One region of the Thalassolituus sp. UBA2590 genome, then DNA from elsewhere that is predicted to be linked to it. Evidence: predicted binding sites of a transcription regulator. Region 1 holds the regulator's gene; each other region holds the start of a gene.
The links. The regulator sigma-54, encoded in region 1, starts transcription at its own class of promoters, with help from an activator protein. The targets are predictions, from matches to a motif close to TGGCACNNNNNTTGCTNT.
Positions count from the first base shown of each region.

Region 2: a site for sigma-54 is predicted at 1,379-1,396, ahead of B2067_RS02780 (ammonium transporter). Genes of this name have one in related genera too.
Region 3: a site for sigma-54 is predicted at 1,063-1,080, ahead of B2067_RS08690 (formate/nitrite transporter family protein). Genes of this name have one in related genera too.

Region 1 covers NZ_DDKU01000053.1:806-7,356, reverse strand. Annotated here, with positions in the region: partial or broken gene B2067_RS04950 (magnesium transporter MgtE N-terminal domain-containing protein) at 1-321, opposite strand, end outside; gene B2067_RS04945 (HPr family phosphocarrier protein) at 451-720, opposite strand; gene rapZ (RNase adapter RapZ) at 733-1,608, opposite strand; gene ptsN (PTS IIA-like nitrogen regulatory protein PtsN) at 1,626-2,084, opposite strand; gene hpf (ribosome hibernation-promoting factor, HPF/YfiA family) at 2,088-2,390, opposite strand; gene B2067_RS04925 (RNA polymerase factor sigma-54) at 2,455-4,014, opposite strand; gene lptB (LPS export ABC transporter ATP-binding protein) at 4,159-4,884, opposite strand; gene lptA (lipopolysaccharide transport periplasmic protein LptA) at 4,881-5,459, opposite strand; gene lptC (LPS export ABC transporter periplasmic protein LptC) at 5,443-5,994, opposite strand; gene B2067_RS04905 (KpsF/GutQ family sugar-phosphate isomerase) at 5,994-6,551, opposite strand, start outside.
Region 2 covers NZ_DDKU01000028.1:4,183-6,733, forward strand. Annotated here, with positions in the region: gene B2067_RS02780 (ammonium transporter) at 36-1,259, opposite strand; gene B2067_RS02785 (pyridoxamine 5'-phosphate oxidase family protein) at 1,564-2,061, opposite strand; partial or broken gene B2067_RS02790 (class I SAM-dependent methyltransferase) at 2,097-2,551, opposite strand, start outside.
Region 3 covers NZ_DDKU01000094.1:723-3,273, forward strand. Annotated here, with positions in the region: partial or broken gene mgtE (magnesium transporter) at 1-308, shown strand, start outside; gene yjgA (ribosome biogenesis factor YjgA) at 356-868, shown strand; gene B2067_RS08690 (formate/nitrite transporter family protein) at 1,226-2,035, shown strand; gene B2067_RS08695 (bifunctional protein-serine/threonine kinase/phosphatase) at 2,117-2,551, shown strand, end outside.

The DNA of each region.
Region 1 (6,551 bases):
AAGTTGCTGCAGGATGTCGGCGACGTCATCGGCGTCGAGGTCTGAAGTGATGTCGACCAGTTCTTCGGCACTCAGGTCCGACAGGAAGTGCGCTTGCAGGTCTTCGCTTAAGTACTGGAGTACTTCACCTTCGAGTTCTTTGTCGACCAGATCCCAGAGCACTTTACGTGCTTTCGGCGGGGACGACTCGATCAGGTGAGCAATATCGGCAGGCGCGAGACCAGAATTCAGGATGCGCTCTACTTTATTCAGGGCACCACTTTCCAGGGCAGCATTAAGGCTGTGGAGTTTTGCTTTTGCCTTTTCTGTGTGCTGAGCCATGGCCGGAATCCGGAGTAAATCGGGTTAACTGATTCTAGCCTGATTGCTCGGTTGATACCACGAAAGTACTCGTAGTTTTGGGCCTAATCAGCTGTTTTCGCGGGGATTATCGTCAGATTTTCCTGAGGGCTATTCTTCTTCATCGAAGCGGCGATCAATGAGATCGGTAATGGCATCGACGGCAGCTTCTTCGTCACTGCCTTCCGCTGTCAGGATCAGCTCAGTGCCTTTGCTTGCGGCCAACATCATGACCGACATAATGCTCTTGCAGTCGACCATACGCCCGTCCTTGCCAATTTTCAGCTGGCTGGAGAAGGCTGACGCGGTAGATACCAGTTTGGCCGCAGCACGGGCATGCAGGCCGAGTTTATTTATTATTAGAACGCTTTTCTGGATCATACGGTGTCCGGGTTATGGAGTGGGCAGATTCGCCGCTCGCGCTAGTTCACGGTGACGTACCTGCACGTTCGGGTATTTCATACGGTATTCGGTGGCTAGCTGCTCCGCCAGGTAGACGGATCTGTGCTGACCACCGGTGCAGCCAATTGCGATGGTCATGTAGCTCCGATTTGCTTCGATCAGACGATCCGTCCAGCGAGTCAGAAAATCGCTGATTGATTTCCGCATTTCTCCAACAACATCATAGCTGTTCAGGAATAACTGTACTTCACTGTCGAGGCCTGTGAGTTTTCGCAGGTCTTCGCTCCAGTAGGGGTTCGGCAGGTGCCGTACATCGAAAACGTAGTCGGCGTCTGTCGGGATACCGTGTTTAAAGCCGAACGACTCAAACAGGATCGACATCTCACCGTTCGGACGATCTGCAACCCGCAGGCGAATCATGCTGCGCAACTCGTGAACAGACATGTGGGTGGTGTCTAAGGTCAGGTCCGCCATATTGGCGAGTGGATCAAGGAGGTCTTTCTCCTGGTCGATGGCTTCTGCCAGTGACAGTTCTGTGGTCGTGAGAGGGTGCTTTCGGCGTGTCGCGCTGAATCGTTGCAGCAGAACCTTTTCAGACGCATCAAGATAAACCACGTCGAGCTGATAGTGATCATTAGGCAGATCGAACAGTAGTTGTTCGACAGGCTCTTCTGTCGCCGACAGGTTACGCGCGTCAATACTGACCGCTACCCGGGTGAGCTTGTCGTTAGCATCTGCCTGACTGGCCAATGCGGGTAGCAGCCCGATCGGCAGGTTATCGATGCAATAGAAGCCCAGATCTTCGAGAACGTGCAGAGCGCTCGATTTGCCCGATCCTGATCTTCCGCTGATAACTACCAGGCGCATATTCGACTCCGTGATGACTACCGCTCTGCGATCGCTCGCTGGAAAAGATGTTTGGCGTCTGGCGCGTTGCGTAGAGCTTCGCGATATTCCGCCTGATTAAAGTTACTGGCGAGTGTCGCCAATATCTGAAGGTGTTCGTCGGTCGCTTCCTCGGGGACTAACAAAGCAAATACGAGGTCGACCGGATTACCATCAATAGAATCATAGTCTATCGGGGTATTTAATCTTAGTAGAATGCCCAACGCTTTCTGACACTGCAGCAGTCGGCAGTGTGGGATGGCGATGCCTTCTCCTATCCCTGTGCTCCCCATGCGCTCGCGTGCTAACAGGCGTTCGTATATATCGTCTGCGGAGGCGTCGCCGATTTCTTCAGCAACCAGAGATGAAAGTTGTTCTAACAGTTTTTTCTTACTGGAAACGGTCACGTCAATGACGGACCGCTCCGGTGTGAGGATATCCTCAATACTCAAAGACATGCTTCAGCCTTGACCGTGTTGGCGCGCTACCAGCTTCTCTTTGTGTTTCAGAACCTGACGGTCCAGCTTATCCACCATCTGATCGATAGCGGTATACATATCTTCGTTTTCTGCTTTGGCGTGCAGGTCGTGACCTGTGATGTGAATTGTCGCTTCAGCCGTCTGTCGATCTTTAACGACAGTCAGTGTGACTTGCCCTGTGGTGATGCTGTCACTGTGGCGTGTCAGTTTAGCCATTTTATCTTCAACGTGTGCCTGCATAGCTTCTGTTACTTCTACATGATGACCACTGATATTGATTTGCATGCCAAGTCTCCTGTGTCGCTGGCGGTATGTGAATCAAAGTCTGTTGACTCTCAACTAACAGACTCTAAATCAGCTGCTTACGTTCATTTGATGGTGGTATCAGCATAGCCTCGCGGTATTTCGCTACCGTGCGCCGTGCCACTTTGATGCCTTTCTCACCCAGCATCGTTGCTATCTTGTTGTCACTGAGTGGCTTCCGCGTGTTTTCGTCCGCGATCAGTTTTTTGATCATCGCCCGGATGGCCGTCGATGAACACTCCCCGCCGCTGTCGGTGCTGACGTGGCTGGAGAAAAAATACTTGAGCTCAAAAATGCCGCGCGGCGTATGCATGTATTTCTGAGTCGTCACCCGCGAGATCGTTGACTCATGCATACCAACCGCTTCGGCGATGTCATGAAGCACCAGCGGTTTCATCCCTTCATCACCTTCTTCAAAGAAGTCTATCTGGAATTCAACGATTTTGGTTGCGACTTTGAGCAGAGTGTCATTGCGACTTTGCAGGCTTTTGATAAACCAGCGCGCTTCCTGCAGGTGATCTTTGAGGAAGGTATTGTCGGCACTGCTGTCTGAGCGGCGGATCAGCGATGCATAATCGGCATTCACACGCAGCTTGGGTGCAATTTCTGGATTCAGCTCAACACGCCACTCATCACGAATCTGGCGGACGATGACGTCTGGAATGACGTATTCAGATTCTTCTGAAGCGATACCGGCACCCGGCTTAGGGTTCAGCTCTTTAATCAGTCGCATGACGGATTTCAGATCGTCTTCCTTTAATTTGGTACGGCGCATCAGCGACTGATAATCACGGCTACCAAGCAGGTCAATATGATCACGAATGATCAGCTGAGCTTCGGTTAACCACGGGGTACCTTGTGGAAGCTGATGCAGCTGAAGAAGCAGACATTCGCGCAGGTCGCGGCAGAAAACACCGGCCGGATCAAATTGTTGCAGGCGATGAAGAACAGCCATCACTTCTTCTTCTTCGATCTCGAGTGATGGGTCCATCGCTTCAATGACGTCTTCAACTGTCGTGTGAAGGTAGCCATCATCGTCTACACCATCAATCAGCATGGTCGCAACTTCGCGGTCAGCATCTGACATTGGGGTCAGGTTTAGCTGCCAGAGCAGGTGATCCTGCAGATTGTCGCTGGTGGCGTAGCGGGAATCGTAGTCAAAGTCTTCGTCTACCGGCCCGGAGCTTGATGCGACTCCGGCGCTGACCTGATAGGTATCTTCCCACTGGCTATCTACAGGCAGGTCATCGGGCAGTTTCTCGCTCGACCATTGCTCATCGAGAGATTCCTGGCCGCTCTGATCGTCGTAGGAATTGTCATCGTAGGAATTGTCGTAATCCTGATTGTCAGAGCTGCTCTCACGGTCTTCGCGGCTGTCTCTGTCGTTGTTATCGGAATCAGAACTGCGGGAATCGTTGTCGGACTCGTTTCCTGAGTCGCTGTTGTCATCAAACTCTTCGCTTTCCAGCATTGGGTTGGAATCCAGCGCTTCCTGAATTTCCTGCTGAAGGTCCAGCGTTGAAAGCTGGAGGAGGCGGATGGCCTGTTGCAGCTGAGGCGTCATTGTCAGCTGCTGGCCCATCTTAATCTGAAGGGATGTCTTCATATAACTCGGTAATTACGACCTGAAAATCTAACCATCTTTTTGTTTGATGCACCTAGCATTATAGGCAAAGTCCTTGTGTATGGAACCTATTTTGCTTACCAGAGTAAATAGATAACCTTACAGTACGTGACATTGGTCAGAGTTTCAAAGACGGAAATCGTCACCAAGGTAGACTTCCCGTACCTGTTCATTCGCCAGTACGTCTTCAGCCGTGCCTTCGGCGATGATGTGGCCGCCACCGACGATGAAAGCCTTTTCGCAAATCGCGAGGGTCTCGCGCACGTTATGGTCGGTGATCAGTACGCCGATGCCCCGCGCTTTGAGCTGACGGATGATATCCATGATGTCCGATACTGAGATCGGATCTACACCGGCGAAGGGTTCGTCGAGCAGAATGAAGGAGGGCTCTGCTGCCAGCGCTCTGGCAATCTCGACACGTCGACGCTCACCGCCGGATAACGCCATGCCTGCGCTGTCGCGGATGTGTTGAATATGAAATTCGTTGAGTAGCTGCTCGAGCTGTTCGGTGCGCTGCTGGCGATTGAGATCTTTACGGGTCTCAAGAATTGCCATGATGTTATCGGCAACACTGAGCTTGCGGAAAATCGACGCTTCCTGCGGCAGGTAGCCGATGCCTTTGCGGGCGCGGCCGTGCATTGGCAGGTGGCTGATGTCTTCGTCGTCGATCATGATGCGACCACGATCAGCCTGCACCAGGTTGACGATCATGTAGAAACAGGTCGTTTTGCCGGCGCCATTAGGGCCCAGCAAACCAACGATCTGACCGCTTTCAACGCGTATAGACACGTCTTTAACGACTTCGCGGCCGCCGTAACTTTTGGCCAGATGTTCTGCCTTCAGTGTTTTCATTCTGTCGCTGCTTCCGGAGATTCTGTCGTGTCAGACTCTGAGTCAGATTCGGACTCAGGTTTTGGCGGCTGGATAACGACTTTGATCCGGCCGGAGTCTTCATCTGTGCTGTCGGTCGACGACTCAGCGGTGGTGCCATCAGCACGCACGGTCTCTGTTGCCATGTCGTAGGTGATGCGTTCGCCGCTGAAAATATTGCCTTCCTGTTCCAGCTCAGCATCGCCGGTGATAATGATGCGGCGCTCGCTGGTGTAGTAATCGATGCGGTTGCCGAGGGCTGTGGTGAGCGGTTTACCGACTTCAATCTGCTGCTGATAACGGGCGCGGTCGCCTTCTGCGACGGCTTTTTCGAGGGTGTCGCCGTTGCGCAGAATCATCAGGCGGTCGGCTTCTATTTTCAGCGTGCCTTGGGTAAGAATGACGTTGCCTTCATACACAACTGTACCTGCGCGGCGGTCGATTTCTGCAGAATCTGAGAGGATCGTCATTTCTTTCTGCCAGTCATCCGGCAATGCGACTGTGTAGCTTGCGATCACTGACAGCGACATCACGGCCAGTTTATTGAACAGGTTCATAAGTCGTACGGACTCCTGTTTTCAGTTCGAGGCGCTGACGTGTGGCGTCAAACATCATTCCGGTGCCAGTCATGCGGCTGTTTTCACCCGTCATGGTAACCAGCTCATCAGTCTCTGCGATCTTGTCATCAATATGATAGGTCAGCCTTGAGGTTTCAAGGCGCATCGGGTCACTGCTGTCGAGCGGCCTGATTAATATGTTGCCTGATAATTTCAGTGCCTGTTCGTTGCCGCGCATAACACCTTCGTCAGCGGTCAGTACCCAGTCGTCTTTTGAACTGACCAGAAGACGTGGCTCACTGAATACGGTGAGGTCGCCCTCGGGAAAGTGCTCTGATTTTGCGGCGTAAAAAGTATCGGCCAGTGAGCCGTCTTTTTCGTAGCGGCGACTGAACAGTACTTCGCCATAATAATCCGGCTCGCGAACGACCTGTTCGGTCGTTTGCCCGGTAATATCGCGGGTGTAGCGATCTACTGCCAGAAAGGCAACGCCGAAAAATGCGGTGACTAATAGCAGTAGATAGCGCTTACGCATCAGATGACGCCTGCTCGCAGAAGGTCGTGCATGTTAATAACACCGACGGTGCGGCCTTCGTCCTGCACGACGAGCGCGTTGATCTTGCCGTCTTCCATGATTTTCAGGGCTTCTGCTGCGAGCATGCCCGGTGAGGTCGTTTTACATTCAACCGTCATCACATCTTTGATGGTGGCATTACGGATATCGACACCATGGTCGATGGCACGACGAAGGTCACCATCGGTGAAGATACCGGCGAGCTTGCCGTCCGGGCCTGCGACTGTAGTCATGCCCAGCCCTTTCGAGGTGGCGATCAGCAGCGCTTCAGGCAGTGAGGTTTCCGGAGAGACAACCGGAATCTGCTCGCCACTGTGCATGATGTCTTCTACTTTCAATAGCAGACGACGACCGAGGCTACCGCCCGGGTGCGAAAATGCGAAGTCTTCGGCGGTGAAGCCTTTTGCTTCCAGCAGCGCGATCGCCAGCGCATCACCCATCACGAGTGCACACGTTGTCGAGGACGTCGGCGCCAGATCAAGAGGGCAGGCTTCCTGATCGACACCTGCATAAAGGTG
Region 2 (2,551 bases), on a different contig from region 1:
CCCGCCGAAGCGGGTTTTTTCAACAGTACTGAAAATCAGTCGTTGTTAGTCGAACCAATCTTATGGATCGACAGGTCAGCACCGTTGAACTCTTCTTCTTCGCTCAGGCGAATACCCGATACAGCCTTCACCAGACCGTACACGATAAAACCACCAATCAGAGCGACTGCGATACCAGCAACAGTACCAATCAGCTGTGACATCAGGCTGACGCCACCAAGGCCGCCCATTGCTTCTGTGCCGAAGATACCGCAGGCAATGCCGCCCCACGCGCCACACAGGCCGTGCAGAGGCCATACACCAAGTACGTCATCGAATTTAGGGAACTTGTTCTGAGCCAGAGTGAATACCCACACAAACAGCGCACCAGCAACACCACCGACCAGCAGAGCACCTATGGGATGCAGAACGTCTGAACCCGCACACACAGCAACCAGACCTGCCAGAGGACCGTTGTGGATAAAGCCCGGGTCATTGCGACCAACGATCATTGCAACAACAACACCGCCAACCATCGCCATCAGGCTGTTAACAGCAACCAGACCTGAAATGCCATCCAGCGTTTGCGCTGACATCACGTTAAAGCCAAACCAGCCAACAGTCAGAATCCACGCGCCCATAGCCAACCACGGAATGTTTGATGGCGCGAACGCGGTGACTTTACCGTCACGGTAACGGCCACGACGAGCGCCCAGCAGGAAGACAGCTGCAAAGGCAATCCAGCCACCAACACCGTGCACAACGACTGAGCCTGCGAAATCGTGGAAGCCAGCACCGTACGTTTCTTCTAACCATGCTTGCAGGCTGAAACCAAAAACGGCATTCCCGTTCCAGATGATGCCTTCAAAAAATGGATATACGAATGCAACCGTCAGGGCAGAAGCAATCAGAATTGGGTAAAACTTCGCACGCTCAGCAATACCACCAGAAATAATGGCTGGAATTGCCGCCGCAAAGGTCAGCAGGAAGAAGAACTTCACCAGCTCATAGCCATTGTTTTCAGTCAGCTCCGCAGCACTGGCGAAGAAATCCATGCCGTAGGCTACCTGATAACCGATGAAGAAATAGGCAATGGTTGAGATACCGAAATCAGTAATGATTTTTACCAGAGCATTTACCTGGTTCTTATGACGTACTGTACCGACCTCTAGAAATGCGAAGCCCGCGTGCATCGCCAGTACCATGATGGCACCCAGCAGAATAAACATTGTGTTCGCGCTGTACATAAGAGTTTCGACAGCGGAGTTGATACCTGTGATATCCACGAGTTGTCCTCTGATAGTTCGTTAAATGTGTATTTGGCGCGGCGCACTCTAGCGGTGCCCTTTGCGCAACATCAGGGCAAAAGCCCATTAGAATCCTTCGATAGGGGAACGTTTAAGCAGAAGGCGTGCCACTTTGTCCACTTTGCGACAATCGAGCAATAGAAAACGCACAACTATAGAGCTGACGTGCGCTAGCGTGATGCAGGAATTCGTACGCGAAAAGAATGATCAACCAAACCCACCCCAATATGGCACCAACATCTAACACAGAAAATGTGATTGCACTTCAATAGTGCATTCAATCTGCAGGCCACATCCCATCCATCATCATTGGATAGGCCACGGGCCTAAAATCAGTAAACTCGATGTCTCTGACTATCTCAAAATCACTCCAGAGCATCCGTGCTCCCTTCAACCACTGGGTCGAAGCAACGCGTTTATGAATCATCTGGAGTTCTTCAGACGTGGCTGGCCGTGCCGGGCCAGCTTTGCCGTAGAGCCGGACTCCGGGTTCCGAGGCAAAACGTCCTGTTAGCAGCGACTTAAGCCAGAACCAGCGCCCCACATTTACTGCCGACACGCAGACGCTTGGGTTCGAGTCTATGTTCTCACCCAATGACACTGCGTAGTGATCGAAGAAGAACCCTGTCTGATCATCACGGAGGAATACCGTGCCGACAGGGGTAATATGCGGAGTACCGTCAGGACAGACCGTCGCAATAGAGCAGTGCACTGCTGAGGTCTGCGACTGCTCTAACGTGCGTTTGATTTGTGGCCAGTTCGATTTTAATGACATGCTTTAACCCTCCCTGGTTAAGCTAAACTTAAAGTTTAATTGCCGTGCGAAATTTCAAAACACACATGAATATTCTGGCGACGTTCGAAGTCCTTAGGGATCGACTTGCCAGTCACATCCCGGATGCTGAACTCTGACAGGGCTTCACGGTCGAGGCTGAACTTACGCAGGTTGTTAGAGAAGATCAGTGTTCCGCCCGGTGCCAGCCGGTCCATCGCCATGCGGATCAGGTCAACGTGGTCACGCTGAATATCGAGTACGCCTTCCATACGCTTCGAGTTTGAAAAAGTCGGCGGGTCCATAAAGATAAGATCGTACTCGCCGGTGTCGTCTTTCAGCCACTGCAGGCAGTCGGCCTGAATAAAACTGTGCCCGTCCGGGTTCAGATCATTAGCACGGAAATTATCACGCCCCCAGTTGAGGTAAGTCCGCGACATGTCCACACTGGTCGTCTTTGCCCCGGCTACCGCGGCATGCAGCGACGCGGTCG
Region 3 (2,551 bases), on a different contig from region 1:
CCAGCGCAAACTTCCGCTGGCTGTTTAACCGGGAAATTATCGTCGCAGGCATTAACGGCGTGCTCTGGGCGGCTGTCATCGCGGTCATTACTCTGCTCTGGTTCAACGATCCGGGCATCGCCGCCATTATCGGCGCTGCGATTATCATTAATTTACTGGTCGCTGCAGTCACGGGCGCGGCATTACCACTGATACTCAAAGCCCGTGGTATCGACCCGGCACTCGCCGGTGGCGTAGTACTGACAACCGTCACCGACGTGATCGGCTTCCTGTCATTTCTCGGGCTCGCCACAATCTTCTATCTGTAAGCTGACCAGTCGCTGAGCTGATCACCACTGAATACTCCGGAGTTCTTATGACCCACGAAGACGACGACATCGAATACGAACTGGTCAGTAAGACTGAAATGAAGCGTGAAATGCATCGCTATCAGGAACTCGGAGAAACGCTGTGCAATCTTCCGCCTGCCAAATGGACTGACCTTCCGATTACCGATGTGCTAATGGCCGCGCTGGAAGAGAGCCGTCGTATTAAAAAACACGAAGCCCGCCGCCGTCACTTTCAATACATCGGCAAACTGATGCGCTCGGAAGACATCGACGCCCTGCAGGAGGCGATCGATATGCTCGACCCATCCAGCGAGGCCTTCGGTCGTCGTATGGGCCAGTTAGAGCAATGGCGTAATCGCCTGATCAAGGATGGTAAGGCGATGAACGAATTTCTTGATACCTATCCAGATACAGATCGCCAGCAATTACGTAATCTGGTGCGGAATGCTCAGAAAGAGATGCAGGCCGAGCCACCAAAGCCAGGCACCGCATTCAAAAAACTCTTTCAGCTGATTAAAGAGATCGACAGCAACGCCTGAACGCTTCATCCGGTGATCCGCCAGCTTACTTTTTATTCACTATAAAGATGCGCACTTAGTGCGCATTTTTTGTTTTTCCTGCACCTGAGTATCGCACTGCCATCGTCTGTGATTACTCTTGCCCATTGCCTGAGAACCGACTGCTATAACTTAAGCCCCTGTTTTAATAGGGTTTTATCTCCAACAAAAAAATATGGCACGACGGTTGCAGAGTCCTGAGTGAGCCAACGGCGGCTCTCAAAAAATCAGACAAAAATTCGATAACGGCGTCGACACCCATCGGTAAATCACCGACTGGGGCGACGCCGTTTTTCATTTTAAAGCCGATAGAACACCCCCAAATTACGAGGAAATGCTATGTCCTACTTAATGCCTTCTGAGTTCGCCACAAAAATGGTGGATAGCGGTGCAGAAAAGATATTCATGTCGACCAAAGACACGTTGATCCGTGCTTTTATGGCTGGGGCTATTCTGGCTCTGGCTGCTGTATTCGCGATCACCGTCGCCATGAAAAGTGGTTCGCCAATTCTGGGGGCTGTGCTGTTCCCGGTAGGTTTCATCATGCTCTACCTGATGAAGTTCGACCTGCTGACCGGTGTATTCACTCTGGTGCCACTGGCGATTATCGACAAGCGTCCTGGCTGTACCGTTCCGCAGATGCTGCGTAACTGGGGCCTGGTATTCTGCGGCAACCTTGCGGGTGCTCTGTCTGTTGCGGTAATGATCTCTTTCATCCTGACCTATGGCTACAACACTGACGGCGGCGCAATCGCAGCCAAAGTATCAACCATTGGTGAATCACGTACCGTAGGTTATGCATCGCACGGCGTAGACGGCTGGCTGACTATTTTCATCCGCGGCATGCTGTGCAACTGGATGGTATCTATGGGTGTTGTTGGCGCCATGATATCTACTTCTGCGATCTCTAAAATGTTCGCTATGTGGATGCCAATCATGCTGTTCTTCTTCATGGGTTTCGAGCACTCCATCGTCAACATGTTCCTGTTCCCATTCTCAATGATCATGGGCGGTGACTTTACTGTGATGGACTACATCATCTGGAACGAACTGCCTACCGCACTGGGTAACCTTGTCGGTGGTTTTGTGTTCGTCGCTCTGCCACTGTACTTTACACACGTACGTCAGAGTGCCGACCGTACTCTGTAATCGCTACCCTTCGACGGATAGCAATACACTCTGCCTGTGCACATTGCACAGGCAGATCTGTTTTTTCTGCGAGGCAACACCATGTCAGAGCAGCTGAAAGTCAGCACAGGGCAATGCAGCGATAAAGGCGTCAAAGCCATTAACCAGGACTTTCACGCCGTTCACACCCCAACGCTCCCTCTTCTCGAAAGCAAAGGCGTAGCCATGGCTCTCGCCGATGGCATCAGTAGCAGCAACGTCAGTCATGACGCCAGCGCTACCGCTGTTCAGAGCTTTCTCAGTGACTATTTCAGCACCTCAGAAGCATGGACAGTAAAGACCTCGGGGCTAAGGGTACTGGAGGCAACAAACTCATGGCTACATGCACAAGCCAGAAGAAACCTGAGAAGCTACGACCCGAATAAAGGCTATGTCTGCACCTTTAATGGGTTAGTTATTAAATCCCGTACCGCCCATATTTTTCACGTCGGTGACAGCCGTGTTTACCGTGTTGCAGATAAACAGCTGGAACAACTG